Thalassobaculum sp. OXR-137: one gene and its partners. Each later gene encodes a partner of the first gene's protein in a complex. Links are inferred from orthologs where the notes say so. Each region holds a gene or a part of one and is shown in the gene's direction. Other genes may lie near its edges.

The links. Proteins that work in one complex are often made in the same cells at the same time.
Region 2: the proteins of accD (region 1) and accC are in contact, whole or in part, in a solved structure (PDB 8UXZ), measured with the Escherichia coli proteins. The link is inferred for Thalassobaculum sp. OXR-137 from one-to-one orthologs.
Region 3: the proteins of accD (region 1) and accB are in contact, whole or in part, in a solved structure (PDB 8UXZ), measured with the Escherichia coli proteins. The link is inferred for Thalassobaculum sp. OXR-137 from one-to-one orthologs.

Annotation. Positions count from the first base shown.
Region 1 is NZ_CP139715.1:1,961,797-1,964,699, forward strand. It holds accD (acetyl-CoA carboxylase, carboxyltransferase subunit beta), read left to right. Parts: upstream 1-928; coding sequence 929-1,879; downstream 1,880-2,903. Other genes in the region: trpB (tryptophan synthase subunit beta), read left to right, coding at 1-52; trpA (tryptophan synthase subunit alpha), read left to right, coding at 52-888; T8K17_RS09225 (folylpolyglutamate synthase/dihydrofolate synthase family protein), read left to right, coding at 2,039-2,903.
Region 2 is NZ_CP139715.1:5,147,451-5,150,423, forward strand. It holds accC (acetyl-CoA carboxylase biotin carboxylase subunit), read left to right. Parts: upstream 1-803; coding sequence 804-2,144; downstream 2,145-2,973. Other genes in the region: aroQ (type II 3-dehydroquinate dehydratase), read left to right, coding at 1-320; accB (acetyl-CoA carboxylase biotin carboxyl carrier protein), read left to right, coding at 333-773; aat (leucyl/phenylalanyl-tRNA--protein transferase), read left to right, coding at 2,213-2,866; T8K17_RS23860 (DUF2155 domain-containing protein), read right to left, coding at 2,794-2,973. UniProt on the Escherichia coli protein: This protein is a component of the acetyl coenzyme A carboxylase complex; first, biotin carboxylase catalyzes the carboxylation of the carrier protein and then the transcarboxylase transfers the carboxyl group to form malonyl-CoA.
Region 3 is NZ_CP139715.1:5,146,544-5,149,502, forward strand. It holds accB (acetyl-CoA carboxylase biotin carboxyl carrier protein), read left to right. Parts: upstream 1-1,239; coding sequence 1,240-1,680; downstream 1,681-2,959. Other genes in the region: kynU (kynureninase), read right to left, coding at 1-645; aroQ (type II 3-dehydroquinate dehydratase), read left to right, coding at 775-1,227; accC (acetyl-CoA carboxylase biotin carboxylase subunit), read left to right, coding at 1,711-2,959. UniProt on the Escherichia coli protein: This protein is a component of the acetyl coenzyme A carboxylase complex; first, biotin carboxylase catalyzes the carboxylation of the carrier protein and then the transcarboxylase transfers the carboxyl group to form malonyl-CoA.

The DNA of each region.
Region 1 (2,903 bases):
CAAGGATGTCGACGCGGTCATTCCGAAGCTCGAGGCGAAGGGTCTGGTCTGATGGGGTCTGGTGTGGGGCGCATCGACGCCAAGTTCGCGTCGCTGAAGGAACAGGGCCGGGCCGGCCTGGGCGTGTTCATCACCGCCGGCGATCCCGACGCGAAGACCAGTGCGGCACTCCTGAAGGGCCTGCCGGGGGCGGGCGCCGACATGGTCGAGTTCGGCATGCCGTTCACCGATCCGATGGCCGACGGCCCGGCGATCCAGGAGGCGAGCCAGCGCGCGCTGAAGGGCGGGATGACCCTGAAGGGCACCCTCGCCCTGGTGCGGGAGTTCCGCCAGGACAACCAGGACATGCCGATCATCCTGATGGGCTACTACAACCCGATCTACGCCTACGGGGTGGACGCCTTCCTCACCGACGCGCTGGACGCCGGGGCCGACGGGCTGATCGTCGTCGACCTGCCGCCGGAAGAGGATGACGAGCTCTGCGTGCCGGCGCTGAAGAAGGACATGGCCTTCATCCGCCTCGCCACCCCGACGACCGACGACAAGCGGCTGCCCAAGGTGCTGACCAACACAGCCGGCTTCGTCTACTACGTCTCCATCGCGGGAATTACCGGCACCGCGTCGGCGTCTAACGATATGATCACCAGTGCGGTCGAGCGGCTGAAGCGACATACCGACCTGCCGGTCTGCGTCGGTTTCGGCATCAAGACGGCGCAGCAGGCGGCGGACGTGGCGAAGGTCGCCGACGGCGCCATCGTCGGCACCGCGGTGGTCAACGCGATCAAGGACTCCCTCGACGGGGAGGGCAAGGCGACCGACAAGACGGTGTCGGCGACCCTGGACTTTGTGAAGACACTGGCCGACGGCGTGCGCGGCGCGCGCGCCTGACGGCGGTCGGTGATCCTGGAAGCGGAGTAGAGAGGCGGAAATGAACTGGCTCACCAGCTCGGTCCTGCCGAAGATCAAGGCCTGGGTCGGCGCCCGCGAGGTGCCCGACAACCTGTGGCATAAGTGCCCGTCCTGCGGCCAGATGCTGTTCCACCGGGATCTGGAGGAGAACTTCCAGGTCTGCACCGCCTGCGACCATCACCTGCGGATGAGTGCCGTCGACCGGCTGGAGATGCTGTTCGACAAGGGCGAGTACCAGACCATCGAGCTGCCGAAGACGGCGGCCGATCCGCTGAAGTTCCGCGACCGCAAGCGCTATACCGACCGGATGCGCGAGGCCCAGGTGAAGACCGGGCGCAACGACGCGATCATCGTCGCCCATGGCACGATCGAGACCGCGCCGGCGGTCTGCGCGGTGTTCGACTTCTCGTTCATGGGCGGCTCCATGGGCACCGGCGTCGGCGACGGCCTGGTCCGCGCCGCACGGCTGGCCGAGACCCAGGATGCCGGTCTGATCGTGTTCCCGGCCTCGGGCGGCGCGCGCATGCAGGAGGGCATCCTCTCTCTCATGCAGATGCCGCGGACCGTGGCGGCCGTCGAACGGCTGAAGGAGAAGGGTCTGCCCTTCATCGTCGTGCTGACCGACCCGACCACGGGCGGGGTGACCGCGTCCTTCGCCATGCTTGGCGACCTGCACATCGCCGAACCGGGCTCGATCATCGGCTTCGCCGGTCAGCGGGTGATCCAGGAGACCATCCGCGAGCAGCTTCCCGAAGGCTTCCAGAAGGCCGAATACCTGCGCGACCACGGCATGGTGGATGCGGTGGTGCACCGCCGCGAGCTGAAGGCCATGCTGGGCCGGCTGCTCGGGCTGATGATGTTCCGCGAGCCCTCGGCCGAGGTGGTCGCCCTGCCGCAGCCGGATCTCGACATCCCGGACCGTGACGACGACGCGGAGGATCCCGAGATGGCGGAGCCCCGGAAGCCCTGATCGCCTGAACGTCCCGGCACTCCTGCGGAGGATACGGCCATAACCGCCCCGTCGCCCGTCGCCAGCGCCGACATCCAGGCTCCGGACGCCATCCTTGCGCGGCTGCAGACCCTGCATCCCAAGGCCATCGACCTGTCGCTGGGCCGCCTGGAGACGCTGCTGGCGCGTCTCGGCAATCCGCAGCATTCCGTGCCGCCGGTGATCCATGTGGCTGGCACCAATGGCAAGGGCTCCACGGTCGCCTATCTGCGGGCGATCCTGGAGGCGGCCGGACACCGGGTCCATGCCTACACCTCGCCCCATCTGGTGCGTTTCAACGAACGCATCCGGCTCGCCGGCGAGCTGATCGACGACGCCGCGTTGTCCGACGTGCTGGAGGAATGCGAGGCGGCGAACGGCGGCGAGCCGATCACCCTGTTCGAGATCACGACCGCTGCCGCCTTCCTCGCCTTCTCCCGCGTGCCGGCCGATGTGCTGCTGCTGGAGGTGGGCCTGGGCGGGCGGTTCGACGCCACCAACGTGATCGACCGGCCCCTGGCCTGCGTCATCACGCCGGTGTCCATCGACCATGTGGCCTTCCTGGGCGACACGATCGAGAAGATCGCCTTCGAGAAGGCCGGAACCATCAAGCCGGGCGTCCCGGTGATCGTCGGGCCGCAGGACCCGAGGGCATTCCAGGTGATCGCCGACCGGGCGGCCGAGCTGGGCGCGCCGATGACCGTGTTCGCGCGGGACTATTCGGTTCGCCGCCAGGACGACGGGCTGGTGGTCGAGGTTGGGGGAGAGCCCGAGGTCCTGCCGCTGCCCTCCCTGCCGGGAGCGCATCAGATCGACAATGCCGCCGTCGCGGTCGCCGTCGCCCGTGCGGTGGCCGGCTCGCTTTCCAATACCGGCGAGAACCGTGCCGCGGGCCTGCGCGGCGTGTCCTGGCCGGCCCGGATGCAGCGGCTGACCCGCGGCCCCCTGGTCGAGAGGCTGCCGGCAGGCTGGAGCCTGTGGCTCGACGGCGGGCACAATGCCGATG
Region 2 (2,973 bases), 3.2 Mb from region 1 along the record:
TCGGCCTCGGCATCGATTTCAGGCAGTCCAATTTCGAAGGCGAGCTGGTCACGATGATTCAGCAGGCCCGCGACAGTCACGACGGGATCATTCTGAACGCCGGCGCCTATACCCATACCTCGGTCGCCATCCGCGATGCGCTTTCCGTGGCGGAACTGCCCGCGATCGAGCTTCACCTGTCGAACACCTACCGGCGCGAAGAGTTCCGCCATCACTCCTATCTGTCGGGCGTGGTGGACGGAATCATCGCCGGCTTCGGGGCCCGGGGCTATGTCCTGGCGCTCGAAGCCATGGCGGGCCTGGTCGGAGCCGACGAATAAGGAAGAATTGCCGTGAGCAAGGATCTGGACGAAGCGCTGGTCCGTAAACTGGCCGGCCTGTTGGAAGAAACCGGACTGGGCGAGATCGAGTACGCCACAGGCGATCTGCGGATCCGCATCGCCAAGCCGACGATCAACGCGACCTATGCCGCCCCGGCCCCCGCGGCCGCGCCCGCCGCCGTAGCGGCTGCCGCGCCAGCCGCCGCGGTCGAGGAGAGCGGCGAGGTCGTACCCTCCCCCATGGTCGGCACCGCCTATGTCGCGCCGGAGCCGGGGGCCGCCGCCTTTGCGCCGGTCGGCTCCAACGTGCGCAAGGGCCAGACGATCATGATCGTCGAGGCCATGAAGACCATGAACCCGATCCCTGCTCCGCGCGACGGCAAGATCAAGGCCGTTCACGTGGAGAACGGGCAGCCCGTGGAGTTTGGCCAGCCCCTGCTGGTCCTCGAATAATCCGCCCAACGGCGCGAAGAGAGGTCCAGCGTGTTCAATAAGGTCCTGATCGCCAATCGCGGCGATGTCGCCCTCCGCATCCACCGCGCCTGCCGCGAGATGGGCATCAAGACGGTGGCGGTGCACTCCACCGCCGACGCCGACGCGATGCATGTGCGGCTGGCCGACGAGAGCGTGTGCATCGGCCCGCCGCCGGCGCGCGACAGCTATCTCAACATCCCCGCCATCCTGTCGGCCGCCGCCGTCACCCATGCCGACGCGATCCACCCGGGTGTGGGCTTCCTGTCGGAGAATGCCGCCTTCGCCGAGATCGTCGAGGCCCACGGCATCACCTTCATCGGCCCCTCGCCAAGCCATATCCAGTCGATGGGCGACAAGATCACCGCCAAGCGGACGATGATCGAGCTCGGCATCCCCTGCGTCCCAGGCTCCGAAGGGCCGGTAGAAGGGGTGGAGGCCGCCCGCGCCGAAGCCGCGCGGATCGGCTACCCGGTGCTGATCAAGGCCGCCGCCGGCGGTGGCGGGCGCGGTATGAAGGTCGCCGAGACGCCGGACAATCTTGAAGAGGCCTACACCATGGCCCGGCGCGAGAGCGCCGCCGCGTTCGGCAACGACTCCGTCTACATGGAGCGCTATCTGGGTCGCCCGCGGCATATCGAGATCCAGATCGCCGCCGACAGCCACGGCAACGTCATCCATCTGGGCGAGCGCGACTGCTCGATCCAGCGCCGCCATCAGAAGGTCATCGAGGAGGCGCCCTCGCCCGCGTTGACCCAGGCCGAGCGCGAGGCGATCGGCGCCCGGGCGGTGGATGCGATCAAGAAGATGGGCTACCGCAGCCTCGGCACCCTGGAGTTCCTGTACGAGAACGGCGAGTTCTTCTTCATCGAGATGAACACCCGCCTGCAGGTCGAACACCCGATCACCGAGGCGATCACCGGCGTTGACCTGGTCCGCATGCAGATCGAGATCGCCGCCGGCCGGCCGCTCGACATGGAACAGAAGGATGTGACCTTCACCGGCCACGCCATCGAGTGCCGGATCACCGCCGAGGATCCGCGCACCTTCCAGCCGCGTCCGGGCCGGATCGACGACTACCACCAGCCGGGTGGCCTAGGGGTGCGCGTGGACAGCGCCCTGTATGCCGGCTACAGCGTGCCGCCGCACTACGACAGTCTGGTGGCGAAGCTCGTCGTGCACGGCCGCAACCGCGAAGAATGCGTGATGCGGGCAGAACGGGCGCTGGGCGAGTACGTGATCGGCGGCATTCCGACCACGATTCCCCTGCATGCCGAGCTGATGCGCGCGCCGGCCTTCCGAAGCGGCGACTACCATATCCGCTGGCTGGAAACCGAGTATCTGAAGTCCTGACGGAAGCCGTTGCCGACGGCGTCGGCAATGTTAGGATTCCCGAATACCGAGCAACCGGGATGGATCGGATGTCCGAGCTGCAACCGGAACTGCTGCTACAGGCCTATGCCGTCGGCGTGTTTCCGATGGCCGAGGGACGCAACGATCCGCGCCTGTTCTTCGTCGACCCCGACAACCGGGGCGTCCTGCCGTTCGACGGCTTCCACGTCTCCAGAAGCCTACGCAAGACGGTGCGGCGTCGGAGTTTCGAGGTGGTCTGGGACCGGGATTTCGAAGCCACTCTGGACGGCTGCGCGGAGGCCACCCAGCGCCGGCCGGACACCTGGATCAATCCGGAAATCCGGCGTCTCTATCTGGCGCTTCACGCGCGCGGGCATGCCCATTCGGTGGAATCCTGGAGGGACGGCCGGCTGGTCGGCGGCCTCTATGGGGTGCGCCTGGGCGGCGCATTCTTTGGCGAGAGCATGTTCAGTCGGGCGACCGACGCCTCAAAGGTGGCGCTGGTCCATCTGGTGGCAAAGCTGAAGGCCAGCGGCTTCACGCTGCTCGACACCCAGTTCATCACCGATCATCTCAGCCGTTTCGGCGCGCTTGAGATTCCGCGCGACGACTATCGCGACCGGCTGGCATCGGCCATCGCAGCACCGGTTCAGTTCGATCCGGGGGCGGACGACTGGCCGTCGGTGGAAGCGCTTTTGCACGAGGCGACCCAGACGTCGTAGACCGGGTGCTCGACGGCATGCAGGCCGGGGCTCGAGGCGAACATCCAGCCGCTGAAGATCTCACGCGGCTGCTCGTCCGGCGGCTGATCCTCGACATGCAGTAAGGC
Region 3 (2,959 bases), 3.2 Mb from region 1 along the record:
GGCCGCCGCCCCGTTCAGGTCCACCGGGAAGGCCCCGGCGGAATGGGCCAGATCCCACAGGGTCAGAGCGCCCGCCGCATGGGCCGCCCGGGTGATCGCGCCCATGTCGAAGACCGCACCGGTCTTGAAGTTGGTTTCGGTCAGCATGACCACCGCGACGGTCTCGTCGATGGCGTCCTCGATCGCGGTTTCCGGCACCAGCCGCAGCTCATGGTCGGTGCCGAGCTGTCGGATCAGGCCCTGGGCCATGTAGAGATCGGTGGGGAAATTCTCGGTGTTGGACAGGATCACCTTGCGATCCGGCCGCATGGCGCGCGCCGCCGACAGCAGCTTGAAGACGTTGATAGACGTGGTATCGACCACCGCCACCTCGCCCGGTGCCGCACCGACCAGCTTGGCCAGCCGGTCGCCCAGGACCAGCGGCTTCTCCATCCATCCGTCCTTCAGCCAGCCGCCGATCAGATGCTGCCCCCATTCCTCGTGCAGCATGGCCGACACCCGCTCCGGCACCGCCTTGGGCAGGGCGCCCAGGGAGTTGCCGTCGAGATAGATCAGCCCCTCCGGCAGGACGAATCGGTCGCGAAATCCGGCCAGGGGATCTGCGGCATCGAGGGCTCGGACGGTATCGAGGGTGACGCGGGTCATGGCCTTACGGTGTCTGTGTCGGGGGTTCCGCGGGGACGCGGCGGGGTTTTGGCGGCGGCGACGGTGCTACCGTTGCGTTGGGTTAGCACCATGGTATAACCCGGCCCGAGCAAACGAGAGGCGTTTTCGGTGGCTGACCAGCCCGACATCCTGGTCCTTAACGGGCCGAACCTGAACATGCTCGGCGTGCGCGAGCCCACGATCTATGGACGCGACACGCTGGCCGATATCGAAGCGATGTGCCAGGAACGCGGCGAGGCCCTCGGCCTCGGCATCGATTTCAGGCAGTCCAATTTCGAAGGCGAGCTGGTCACGATGATTCAGCAGGCCCGCGACAGTCACGACGGGATCATTCTGAACGCCGGCGCCTATACCCATACCTCGGTCGCCATCCGCGATGCGCTTTCCGTGGCGGAACTGCCCGCGATCGAGCTTCACCTGTCGAACACCTACCGGCGCGAAGAGTTCCGCCATCACTCCTATCTGTCGGGCGTGGTGGACGGAATCATCGCCGGCTTCGGGGCCCGGGGCTATGTCCTGGCGCTCGAAGCCATGGCGGGCCTGGTCGGAGCCGACGAATAAGGAAGAATTGCCGTGAGCAAGGATCTGGACGAAGCGCTGGTCCGTAAACTGGCCGGCCTGTTGGAAGAAACCGGACTGGGCGAGATCGAGTACGCCACAGGCGATCTGCGGATCCGCATCGCCAAGCCGACGATCAACGCGACCTATGCCGCCCCGGCCCCCGCGGCCGCGCCCGCCGCCGTAGCGGCTGCCGCGCCAGCCGCCGCGGTCGAGGAGAGCGGCGAGGTCGTACCCTCCCCCATGGTCGGCACCGCCTATGTCGCGCCGGAGCCGGGGGCCGCCGCCTTTGCGCCGGTCGGCTCCAACGTGCGCAAGGGCCAGACGATCATGATCGTCGAGGCCATGAAGACCATGAACCCGATCCCTGCTCCGCGCGACGGCAAGATCAAGGCCGTTCACGTGGAGAACGGGCAGCCCGTGGAGTTTGGCCAGCCCCTGCTGGTCCTCGAATAATCCGCCCAACGGCGCGAAGAGAGGTCCAGCGTGTTCAATAAGGTCCTGATCGCCAATCGCGGCGATGTCGCCCTCCGCATCCACCGCGCCTGCCGCGAGATGGGCATCAAGACGGTGGCGGTGCACTCCACCGCCGACGCCGACGCGATGCATGTGCGGCTGGCCGACGAGAGCGTGTGCATCGGCCCGCCGCCGGCGCGCGACAGCTATCTCAACATCCCCGCCATCCTGTCGGCCGCCGCCGTCACCCATGCCGACGCGATCCACCCGGGTGTGGGCTTCCTGTCGGAGAATGCCGCCTTCGCCGAGATCGTCGAGGCCCACGGCATCACCTTCATCGGCCCCTCGCCAAGCCATATCCAGTCGATGGGCGACAAGATCACCGCCAAGCGGACGATGATCGAGCTCGGCATCCCCTGCGTCCCAGGCTCCGAAGGGCCGGTAGAAGGGGTGGAGGCCGCCCGCGCCGAAGCCGCGCGGATCGGCTACCCGGTGCTGATCAAGGCCGCCGCCGGCGGTGGCGGGCGCGGTATGAAGGTCGCCGAGACGCCGGACAATCTTGAAGAGGCCTACACCATGGCCCGGCGCGAGAGCGCCGCCGCGTTCGGCAACGACTCCGTCTACATGGAGCGCTATCTGGGTCGCCCGCGGCATATCGAGATCCAGATCGCCGCCGACAGCCACGGCAACGTCATCCATCTGGGCGAGCGCGACTGCTCGATCCAGCGCCGCCATCAGAAGGTCATCGAGGAGGCGCCCTCGCCCGCGTTGACCCAGGCCGAGCGCGAGGCGATCGGCGCCCGGGCGGTGGATGCGATCAAGAAGATGGGCTACCGCAGCCTCGGCACCCTGGAGTTCCTGTACGAGAACGGCGAGTTCTTCTTCATCGAGATGAACACCCGCCTGCAGGTCGAACACCCGATCACCGAGGCGATCACCGGCGTTGACCTGGTCCGCATGCAGATCGAGATCGCCGCCGGCCGGCCGCTCGACATGGAACAGAAGGATGTGACCTTCACCGGCCACGCCATCGAGTGCCGGATCACCGCCGAGGATCCGCGCACCTTCCAGCCGCGTCCGGGCCGGATCGACGACTACCACCAGCCGGGTGGCCTAGGGGTGCGCGTGGACAGCGCCCTGTATGCCGGCTACAGCGTGCCGCCGCACTACGACAGTCTGGTGGCGAAGCTCGTCGTGCACGGCCGCAACCGCGAAGAATGCGTGATGCGGGCAGAACGGGCGCTGGGCGAGTACGTGATCGGCGGCATTCCGACCACGA